DNA from 3 places in the Bacillus sp. ISL-77 genome. Region 1 is predicted to be linked to each of the others. Evidence: riboswitches for the same ligand, from Rfam matches in the RefSeq annotation. Region 1 holds a riboswitch; each other region holds the start of a gene.
The links. A riboswitch is a leader RNA that binds a small molecule or an ion and turns the genes downstream of it on or off. The one in region 1 is predicted to bind cobalamin.
Positions count from the first base shown of each region.

Region 1 (3,937 bases):
TTCGGAAAGAATGACCATCTGAGTCGCGGTAAATTTTTTATTGGCGACACCAGGGCTGACCGCTACCTCAAAAATAGATTGAAAGTCTTGCTTCACCATTAAACCTTGGGATAGGCCATCGTTCTCACCAAGGATCATTTGCAAGGCTTCCTCAGCCAGCTCTCTTGGCGACTCTTTCACTGAGGTTGGGGTGACTAGTTTTTTGTGCACCGGTGTTACTTCTTCTGTTTGCTCCAGTGCCCATGGTTCGGCTTCCTTTTGCAAACGTTGATGCGGTTTCAACGGCTGTATTGCCTGATTTAATGTATACTTCCGCTGATAACCGCGCGGAGTGATGATCAAGCCGTCGTAGTAAAATGTTGAAGAGTTGCCAATTAAAACGGTGGTTAACATTCCAATTTCATGATCTAGCATCTCTTGTAAATTGGTTAAGACGATCTTTTGACTATCACGGTAAGCACTCTTTACCAATCCTACAGGGGTTTCTGGCGAGCGATATTTTAGTAGAATTTTTTGTGCTTCCATGATCTGTCGTGTTCTTCTCCCGCTTTTTGGATTATATAAGGCAATCACAAAATCAGCTTGAGCGGCCGCTTCGATTCGTTTCTCGATCAAGCTCCAAGGTGTCAAATGGTCACTTAAGCTGATCGTACAGGCATCATGCATGACCGGCGCGCCTAATAAAGAAGCACAGGAGTTGATGGCAGAAATGCCAGGGACCACCTCCACTTCTACCCCTGAGTCTTTTTTCCAGCCTTTTTCGATTAGCACTTCGTAAACCAGTCCTGCCATTCCATATACACCGGCATCACCGCTTGAAATGACGGCTACCGTGTAACCGAGTTCGGCCTGTTTCACTGCCTCCTGGGCCCGGCTCACTTCTTCTGTCATTCCTGTGCTGATGATTTGCTTTCCAGCTATTAATCCCTTGATTAAATCAACGTAGGTTTTGTAGCCGATGATGATATCACTTTCTTCGATGGCTTCTTTTGCCCGTCCGGTGATATGTTTTTCATCACCGGGGCCAAAACCAATAATTAATAATTTGCCTTTCACACTATTACGCCACCTTCCAAAATTTCAAACTAGAATCCAGATACTATCCGCTGTTAAATCTTTTCTTTAACAGCTTTTTGTACTCCTTCGATGCATTCCGACCCTTCTGGCTGTATGAATCCTTCTTCGGAATATTCATAGATCGCATGCTCCTGAAGGCAATGACCTTCCGCCAGATGACGCCTTACAATCGTAGCTCCCACTTCTGGCGTCACGTTTTTATACCAGGTCCCGTCTGGATAAACGATAGCAACGGGAGCGTCCTTACATCTCCCATTGCATCTCGTTCTTGTTGTATGTACGAGTGAATCTAAGTTTAAATTGGTGATTTCATTCCGAATCGCTTGTGTCGCTTCCTCCCCACCCTTTCTCATACAGCTGCTGCCGTTGCAAATGAAAACATGGTGTTTCGTCCCTTGTAAATTCCAAGTAGTCATGTCACACTCTCCTTTTCGTTTTTTACGTAAAAAAAGCACCCCTATGACATAGGGGTGCAGAATATATACACACAAAAAAATAGCGGTGTATGTTCAGCACTTCTCCCTATGTTCCCGTAGGTTGATGGAAGTTATTAGGTAAAGGCAGGTCTCCTGACTTAGGTTCATCATTCCATTGCGTCTTCCCGAATTCCTTCAGTGACATCTGCAATGAACTCCCCATACAGTGGCGGGTACCGTGACGGATTTAAACCGTACTTCCCTATTAAGCACATATTCGTGCACCTATCCTAATCTATTCAATTGTTAAAAAGGCTTGTTCCTTCTAAAGCTAAACTATGAGAATTAAAAATGATTTAGAATCATCAAAACGAAAAAATCCGTTCAACATTAGTTGAACGGATAAAACGTCAGCACAAAGAAAGTTAATAAATAATCCTTTTTGTCCAAACGTTCCATCTTCTCAACCCCCGAAGAAATCGAAACTTAAAAAGCTAAGACAGGTCTCCTGACTTGTGTTTCTTCCTACTTTAGACCCTTCCCGAATCGTCAATAAATAAACGGTCCAGTGGTTTGTCTATTTCGTCCACACTTACAGTTGCGGGGACAGTTCTGGCCTTTCACCAGATTCCCTATTAAGCCCTAAGGCATCTTAACTAATAATTAACAAATTCATATGTAATTTTAAGAGATAATAATTATACTAGTCTAACAAATAGAATATTTCAAGTGCTTTTTTAATTCCCTTATATTATTTTAGGGGATCGGCATAGCTATCGGATTTGAAAGGCTCGATAAAACGATGGTTTAAAATTAAAAATTTTTATTCCTTTCTGATTACAAAAGGGTTCCCTATTTTTAAGGACACCCTAGCTAATTTTTGATTAACAATTATTCCATTAGGCCTCTTATGTTAGGTGAAAAAATATTTGTTCATTTCTTTTATTAAAAGGTCCAATTGTTACATCTCCCCACCAAAGGTGGCCACTGTCTGTCTGTCATGTCCAAACTCCTGACCATTCCATTTCAATACAGTTTGTACATATCCCAGACTGTCCGCATTATACCTGCCAGCTATCCTTTGATACGCTTCGAGTTCATATCTATTATCCCTGTTAAAATCAATCGGGTATAAACCAGACAAAGGATTCACCCACCCATTAATAGGAGCCCTTAATATTCCTTGGGGGTTATAGATTTCCGATAAATATTCCTTCCCCTTATAAATAAGGTCAAGAATATACTTTTCTCTGAGACGATAACTGATTACCTTTGCTTTGTATTGATTTTCATATGTCACATCGTACTTATAGGAATCATTGAATGCATCTGAATCAAATATTTGTCTAATTTGACCGTTCATATAAGAAAAGATATACGCATAAACCGTGCCGGCGCTTCCTCCGGTATCAATAACCACTAAAATATCTTCCCCCTTGTTTCCTGTCAAATCACCTAGAAAAAGTGTGGGGTTGTATCCTGAGTTATTTTTAAAATGGATGTGATCATAGTGATGTGTTCTCCCATTTTGGACAACCAATGTGATATCTTTCCAAAATGGACTATCAGGAGTTTTATATGCCGTAAGATAAACATTATCCTTTATCCCGTCTCCGTCAATATCACCCCTCTTTACTGTTACGATGGCTGGACTATTAGTATCTATCTGTCTTGAATCAGCTGATTGCAGTCCGGCCCGTATTTCAAAAAGTTTGTGCTTTGAAGGATAAGGATTGGGAAAGGACAAAGCCAGATCAATTGTTTGCAGTGCTTCATTTGTTAATCCAGCTCTTGACTGCGTTTTAGCCAAACAGTACCAATAATAGGGATGATTCGTCTCACGTATTTTTGTGTAATAATGATGGAGCTCTTTATTGAAGTCATTGGTGTCCATTTACAACCCACCTGTCTTATTATTCTCCATATATACTTATGTACGAATTCACAGGAGCATTCCAAGGTCCGTTTTCCATAGGTTATCGTCTCGTAGGTTCCATCTTTTTTCCATAAAAAAAAGCAGGTACCTGAGCTATTACTAGCCATTACCTGCTTTTTCGTGAAGTTCCACTAGATATCAGTTTTATCACCCAACAAGTCTAATGGAGAATTGTCTCCAACGTTCTCTAGCAGCGGAGTTTCTACCGCTACACCTAAATTTTTTAGTAGTTTAGCAATGGTTTTCATACCACTAAGGGGATTAATTTTGGTTTCATAAGAATCTTGAATGCCATGTTTCTAAATGGGTAGCCCCAACGACATGGAAGACATTCGGACGATCAATCAGGAATTTTAAGGCGACAAAGTCTTTATCCATTGTTAATTCATAGAGCATTCGTTTGAGCCCCTTGATCCTTCCTCTATAGATATTTCATTTGTATGCCTGGCTATTTTTTATTCCTCCTTGTTACATGACAAATGATTCAATTCAAAAGTAGCTGTAATTT
Region 1 covers NZ_JAGGQY010000002.1:182,415-186,351, forward strand. Annotated here, with positions in the region: gene cobJ (precorrin-3B C(17)-methyltransferase) at 1-1,056, opposite strand, end outside; gene J7E77_RS00970 ((2Fe-2S) ferredoxin domain-containing protein) at 1,110-1,493, opposite strand; cobalamin riboswitch at 1,620-1,797, opposite strand; cobalamin riboswitch at 1,975-2,163, opposite strand; gene J7E77_RS00975 (VCBS repeat-containing protein) at 2,455-3,387, opposite strand; gene J7E77_RS31030 (hypothetical protein) at 3,703-3,825, opposite strand.

Region 2 (3,937 bases), on a different contig from region 1:
TAAGACCCTTTCTCCTTTGCTAGTTCCATTGATGAACGGATCGTATAAAATGCAATGTCCTCATACAGATGATCTGCATAATTTACCGCTGCTTCAGACTCCCAGTAAATCCCTTTAAGAGCTAGTAGGTGGTGCCATCCAAATGTACCAAGACCCACGGCTCTGTACTTTTTATTTGTAAGTTGAGCCTGTCCAACAGAGATTGTATTTAAATCAATCACGTTATCGAGCATTCTTACTTGGATCCTAATTAAACGCTCTAAAACATCTGCAGGGACTGCTTTTGCCAGATTAATAGACGATAAATTACAAACAACGAAATCACCAGGCTTCCGAATTATCACGATATTGCCCTCTTCATTCTGGTATTCGTTTACAATCGTCGTTGCGGACATATTTTGAGCAATTTCTGTACATAAATTACTGCAGTAAATAGAAGTTCGGCCCTTACCCAATACATGCTTATTCGGATTTTGCCTGTTTACTTCATCACGATAGAACATGTATGGTGTTCCTGTTTCTAATTGAGCAACCATGATTCGTGTCATAATATCCATGGCACGGTAGGTTTTACGAGGAAGAAGCGGGTTACCTGCGGCCTCTTCATATTTCTCGGTAAAGAATTTAACATCCGTTTCATCATAAAAATCCTCAAGTCCGAGAAGGTTCCCTTTTTCATCCTTCCAGCCCATAAATTGTTTTACTTGATGGGGACAAAATGTATGCCACTGCCCAATACTTCTTCCATCCTCATCTTTCTCTTCTAATTTTTTCATAAATAGGTCTGGTATCGTGACACCCGTGAAAATGTCATGGGCCTTACGGCGTTCATCCCCATTATTGGTTTTCAAATCGAGAAAACCGTTCATGATATCTTTATGAAATAAATCTAGGTAAACCGCAATGGCACCTTGCCGTTGACCTAACTGATCAACACTGACAGCTGTATTATTTAACAATTTAATCCATGGCACAATTCCGGAAGAGTTTCCTTTGAATTTCTTAATATCGGAACCAAGGGCACGAACTTTACCATAATAAATCCCTATACCACCGCCATCCTTGCTTAGTCGAGCAATATCCCAATTATTTAAATAGATGCTATCAAGGGAATCATCTACTGTATCAATAAAGCAGGAGGAAAGCTGACCAAAGCTTTTGCCTGCATTCGCTAAAGTGGGGGTAGCAACCGTCATATATAAATTACTAAGTGCCCAATACGCTTCCTTTACAAGTTGGAAGCGGATGGACTTCTTTTCATCCTTCATAATCGTCATGGCAATAATCATGAACCTCTCCTGCGGGAGTTCATATACATTTCTATTATGATCTTGAGCCAGATAGCGATCCGCCAGTAAAAATAACCCTATGTAATTAAATAATAAATCTTTATCTGGATTTATCTCTTTTGCTAGTTGCTCGATTTCATCTTTGCTATATAAGCTAAGTAAATTATGAGAATATATCCCGGTATCAGTCAATTCTTTTATTAATCTATAAAAATCTCCATATTTTAAAGAACGATTATAGCCTCGATTTTTTGCTGACTTTCTATATAATTCATTCAGATATAAACGGGCAGCGACAAATGTCCAATTTGGTTGGTCTATTGCAATTTGATTCACAGCATATAATAAGGCTTGGTGATTAGCTTCCCCCTCTGTTTCATCCAGTTTACTAATTTGCTCTTTAAGCTCCGTAGTATCTATCTGATATTTTTCTGAAACTTGATTAATAGATTCTAATACGTAATTAAGTTCTGCTTGAATCTCCTTAGTTATCATTACATTTCCCCCTATAATAAAAAAAATCCGCTCAACGGTAATTGAGCGGATGAAACGATACACTACAAAAGGAATAAAAAAATCCAATGCCTCCTGTCGCCACCGTTCATCTTCTCAATCCCCGAAGAAGTTGAAACATCTTAAGAAAGACAGGTCTCCTGACTCATGCTTCTTCCTACTTTGAACCCTTCCCATATAAGTACCTAATAGATTAGACATTTCTTATACAGTGGTTTGCTCATTTCGTCAGCATTTACAGTTGCGGGGGCAGTTCTGGATTTACACCAGATTCCCTATTAAGCCACAATGGCATCGTCTCTTAAGGTTAACACAATATATAGTTTGATTATTATTTATTGAAACAATATATAGTGAATCGATTAATTTAAATAATAGTATAGTCACCAAAATAATTCAAGTCTATTATTAAATAAAAATGAAACCTATCTGGCCTGACACCTTTTTTTAAAACACCAAGGATGTCACTGAACCCTTTGTATTCTATTTTGAATGCCATAAGTGAACGGTTTTGGCTGGGCTTTACTGAAGTTAACTAATGCATCAAGGTCAACGGGTCCGACTTCTTTGTTTTTAGCTTGAGTAAATACAGTAAATCCATCTCCGCCTCCAGAAAGAAAAATATTCGCTGTCACAGAATAGGGTTTATTAGGATCCATTTCCGTGCCATCTGGAAGCTTGGTGCTCACTACCCTTTGCCCTGCTGGTTTATTTGGATCCCAAGTATAGCTTAAGCCAGAAATCTGCAGCATGTTCGTTTTTGTTGCCCCCCACTGCTGGTTGAGCAATTCTCGGATTTGCTGTCCCGTCATCGACATTTTGACAAGGTCATTATTAAAGGGCTGTACCGTGTAAATTTCTCCCCAGGTGATATCGCCAGGATCAATATCGGCTCGAATGCCGCCAGGATTCATAAAGGCTAATTCGGTATTCAACGCTTTCCTTTGTGCATCCGCAATGAAATCGCCAAGCACTGACTCACCATTTTCATTTTGCTTGGCCGTCAGACTTTCAGATGAAGAGCCAACAACTTGATTAACTATCGGTTCTATTTTTGCTTCATATCCTTCTATCATTTTCTTAATTTCGGGATCGGGCTCGATTCCTTCTTGAAAGGTAGTTACAATCTCAGCTCTTTTTGAGACAATATCCTTTGTTTTAGGATCTATCTCAAGATCAACATCAGAGAAAGCAGTTCCATAGGAATAGGATTGAACAACTAGTTTATTGTCAATCGTTGCGTTCATATAGGCATGGTTATGGCCGCCGAAGATGATATCCACTTCATCGTCGACCCGGTTTGCGATATCGACAAGCTGCCCTGCTGGATTTTCTCCGTTTGTACCTGAAGTGCCTGGGTTATGGGCTAAAACGACAATCGACTTTACCCCTTGTTTTTTCAACTCCGCTACATTCTGATTAATTGCTTCTACTTCATCCGTGAATTTTAATCCTGCCACGCCGCTAGGGACAACAAGCGTTGGAGTCTCAGTAGTTACCACACCGATAAAACCAATGGGCATCCCATTTACTTTGATCACTTGATAAGGAGGCAGAATCGTTTTTCCTGTTTTCTCATTGACTACATTGGCAACAATCCATGGGAAGTTTGAACCTGCAAAATTGCCAGTTTTCGGATGTGTTCCCCCTTTTATGAGGCGCATCAGTTCCGTTAAACCTTCATCAAATTCATGATTACCAACAGTACCGATGTCAAAACCCAGTTTGTTCAAGATCTCGATTGTTGGTTCATCCTGTAAAAGGGCCGAAATTGGAGGGCTGGCCCCAACCATGTCTCCATCTTCAACCAATAGCGTATTTTTATTTTCTGCTTCACGCTGTTTTAAATAGGCTGCTAAATAATCGACCCGACCGGCCGGTTTCCCGTTAACTTTCCGAGTCACATTTAATTGGCCATGCAAGTCATTAATCCCTAATAGTTGGACCTGAATGAAACGATTATTTGCGGCCGGTGGCTTTCCCTTTTTGGGATTGACCGTTTCTGGACGGTTGGATTTATGTCCATGATATTCTTCAGATAACCCTTGATCTTTTCCTATAGTTGGTTTCTGTCTGCTAACCTCTACAACTTGAGGCTTAGTAACAGTTTGAAATTGATTATCCATATCCCTTAG
Region 2 covers NZ_JAGGQY010000033.1:3,236-7,172, reverse strand. Annotated here, with positions in the region: gene J7E77_RS12705 (ribonucleoside-diphosphate reductase subunit alpha) at 1-1,784, opposite strand, end outside; cobalamin riboswitch at 1,916-2,117, opposite strand; gene J7E77_RS12700 (bifunctional metallophosphatase/5'-nucleotidase) at 2,267-3,937, opposite strand, start outside.
Region 2: another riboswitch for cobalamin. It lies ahead of J7E77_RS12705 (ribonucleoside-diphosphate reductase subunit alpha); the one in region 1 lies ahead of J7E77_RS00970 ((2Fe-2S) ferredoxin domain-containing protein).

Region 3 (3,937 bases), on a different contig from region 1:
GAGAGTGTCATTCAATTGCCTGAAATTAATGAAGCGGTTCAGACGGTAAAGGAAATATGCAGCGAGCTAGGGATTCGTGCGTATCACGAGGAATCTCATAAAGGTGTACTCAGACACATTATGGCTCGTTATGGTCAGCAGACGGGAGAGCTCATGGTAGTAATTATCACGAGGACGGCGGATCTTCCTCAGAAAAATCAGCTGGTTGAGCAAATTGTTGCGCGGCTCCCGAAGGTAAAGTCAATCGTCCATAATGTCAATTCGAAGCGCACAAACGTCATCATGGGGGAAAAAACGACAGTTTGGTGGGGGAATGAAGTCATCTATGACTATATCGGGGATGTGAAATTTGCCATTTCTGCACTGTCCTTTTACCAAGTAAACCCTGTTCAAACAAAGGTGTTATATGATAAGGCGCTTGAATATGCGGACCTTAGCGGTGAAGAAAGCGTCATTGATGCTTACTGTGGAATCGGAACGATTTCTCTATTTTTAGCACAAAAAGCAAGGAAAGTATTCGGCGTAGAAGTTGTTCCAGAGGCAATAGAGGATGCTAAGCGGAATGCAGCGTTAAATGAGATGACGAATACAGAGTTTGCTGCAGGGGAAGCGGAGGTTGTTATACCAAAGTGGTATAAGGAAGGTAATGTCGCCGATGTTTTGGTTGTTGACCCGCCGCGCAAAGGCTGTGACGAGGCCTTGCTGCAGACCATTATTGAGATGAAACCGAAAAAGGTCGTTTATGTATCGTGTAATCCAGCCACCCTAGCAAGAGATTTACGGATATTGGAGGACGGAGGATACAAAACGGTGGAAGTGCAGCCGGTCGATATGTTTCCGATGACCACGCATGTGGAAGCGGTCGCGAAGATTGTATTAAAAAACCTTTAAATCACACTGGATAAAGGGACTAAGATGAATAGTGGGTTAGATGCTGTCTGGGAGAAACCAGCCAATGGCATCTAGCCCTTTTATATAATTAACAAAATTATACAAACTTCGGGGATTGACAGATTTTTTATACATTAATGTGGATTTTAAATATCAAACAGGAATAAGCATATGGACTAGAAATATAACCGTAAAGATCATTGCCATGATTCGGTGGGACTTTTTTCGAAACCCTGATGCTTTTTTGTGGTAAGTACCCAGCAAACAAAGTGACCAAAAGAAATAAAAGGATGTATAACCCAGCAACATCTTGATATGACCATATAATCATGCTGAATACTTTTCAGAAAATTATGTACTTCATATTATTAATATGCTATAGTTAGTGAAAATTACATATCGTGTAAGAATTGGTGCCAAGCTAAGGCTTGGCTTAAAAGGGAAGAACGGTGTAATTCCGTCGCTGTCCCGCAACTGTAAATCGGAGTGAATCACAAATACCACTGTCAAATGATGGGAAGGTGTGAGGAGCAATGATGATAAGCCAGGAGACCTGCCAAATTCTAGTACACACCAGATACCTACGTGGAAATAGGTGGTGACAGTCATTTGTACGACAAACGAGTTATGAGCAGCGATGTTTATGCATATTTTTATAAGCATACCTTTAACTTGATTGTAAAGCCATTTCCATTTTGTGGAGATGGCTTTTTTGTTGTATAGGAGATTATCAAATCATTTATTTTGGATAACGTGAACTAGTTCTCTGAATCCAGCTCCAGCGCCTTTTGTTCTATTTGGGAATATGTAAATTTAAAACAGGAGGAATGTAAAATGAATTTAGTAAGTACTGCTATTGGTTACCCGTACATTGGTGATAATCGGGAGTGGAAACGTTGTGTAGAATCTTTTTGGAAGGGTGCGATATCAGAGGAGCAATTTATTTTCGAGATGAAAACGAATCGCTTGAATAATTTGAAGCGCCAGCAATCATTAGGCTTAGAGTTACTAACAGTTGGGGATTTTACCATTTATGACCGTATGCTTGACCATGCGGCAATGTTCGGATTGATCCCAAATCGTTATAAGTGGACAGGTAGTGAAGTCGATCTAACCATTTATTATGAAATGGCCCGTGGGGCAAGCCATGTTGTGGCTTGTGAGATGACAAAGTGGTTTAACACAAACTATCACTACATTGTACCTGAGTATGAAGGCAAGTCATTACAATTAACCAAAAACTACATTTTAGATTATTTTGAAGAGGCCAAAGAGGAATTAGGTCTTATTACAAAGCCTACAATAATCGGTCCTTTTACTTTTGTTAAATTAACGAAAGGATACGATGCCAAAACCAAAGCATTGTTTATTTTAAAACTCTTACCGTTATATGCTCAAGTATTCCAGCAACTTGTAGAGGCTGGGGCACAGTGGATTCAAGTGGAAGAACCAGCACTAACCCTTTCCCTAACAGCAGATGATGTAAAACTAGTGCAAGAAATTTACAAACAGTTAGCAGAAGAAGTACCGGCTGCACAAATCATGTTGCAAACCTATTTTGAAGGACTATCAGCGTATGAAGAGCTGTCTCAATTACCTGTTGCAGGGATTGGTCTTGATTTCATACATGGTGCCGAAGAGAATATGGCTTCACTTCGAAAACACGGGTTCCCACAAGACAAAGTATTAGGAATTGGTATCGTAAATGGACGTGATATTTGGCGGGCGAATTTGGCTGAAAAAGCAATGAATACAAAAGCTATTTTATCATTAAGCGGGGTAAAAGAAGCTTGGATTCAGTCTTCATGTAGTTTACAGCATGTACCTGTGACGACGAAGGCTGAAACGCGTCTAGATGCGACATTAACAAATGCTTTGTCATTTGCCGATGAGAAAATTGTTGAGTTAGCACATATCACATCCTATTTTCGTGACGAGAACTGGACTGGAAATAAGAGCGTATCACAAAGTATGATAGCGACTGAAGCATTAGAGCAGCATAAGGCGAGGAAAAATGCACGTGTGAAAGAGCTGGTATCACAAGTAAAGCCAGAGCATTTTACCCGTCCATTGACGTTTAACGAACGCCAGCCTTTGCAGAAAGAGGCATTACATTTACCGGATTACCCAACCACAACCATTGGCAGCTTCCCTCAGTCAGATCAAGTAAAACGGACACGTACAGCATGGCGTAAAAAGGAAATTACAGACGCTGAGTATGCAGCGTTTCTAAAAAGTGAAACAGCCCGTTGGATTCAAATTCAAGAAGAAATAGGACTGGATGTTTTAGTGCATGGTGAATTTGAGCGGACGGATATGGTTGAGTACTTTGGAGAAAAGCTAGAAGGTTTTGCCTTTACAGAAAAAGCATGGGTTGTATCCTATGGTTCACGTTGTGTCAAACCACCAATTATTTATGGTGACGTCGAGTGGACAGCCCCAATGACCGTGAAGGAAGTAGAAGCGGCACAGCAATTAACGTCTAAGTATGTGAAAGGGATGTTAACAGGTCCTATCACAATCTTAAATTGGTCTTTTGTCCGCGATGATATTTCACGTGAACAAGTAGCCAACCAACTAGCCTTAGCACTAAGAGAAGAGATTCAAGCTTTAGAAGATGCAGGCATTGCCATTATTCAAGTGGATGAACCGGCATTACGTGAAGGATTGCCATTACGCAAAGAAAAATGGGCTGATTATTTAGCATGGGGGGTAAATGCCTTTAAGTTAGCAACTTCTAGTGTGAAGAATGAAACACAAATCCATACACATATGTGCTATTGCGAGTTTAATGACTTTATTGAGCCGATTCGTGCCCTTGACGCAGATGTGATTTCAATCGAAACGTCTAGAAGTCATGGGGAGTTGATTCAATCTCTTAAAAAAAATCCATATGAACTTGGTATTGGTTTAGGAGTGTATGATATTCATAGTCCACGTGTACCAAGTCTAGAAGAAATCAATGCGATTTTAAACGATAGTTTAGAAATTATTTCAAAAGAACAGTTCTGGGTGAATCCAGATTGTGGTTTAAAAACACGTCATG
Region 3 covers NZ_JAGGQY010000027.1:121,387-125,323, reverse strand. Annotated here, with positions in the region: gene rlmD (23S rRNA (uracil(1939)-C(5))-methyltransferase RlmD) at 1-891, shown strand, start outside; cobalamin riboswitch at 1,286-1,466, shown strand; gene metE (5-methyltetrahydropteroyltriglutamate--homocysteine S-methyltransferase) at 1,726-3,937, shown strand, end outside.
Region 3: another riboswitch for cobalamin. It lies ahead of metE (5-methyltetrahydropteroyltriglutamate--homocysteine S-methyltransferase); the one in region 1 lies ahead of J7E77_RS00970 ((2Fe-2S) ferredoxin domain-containing protein).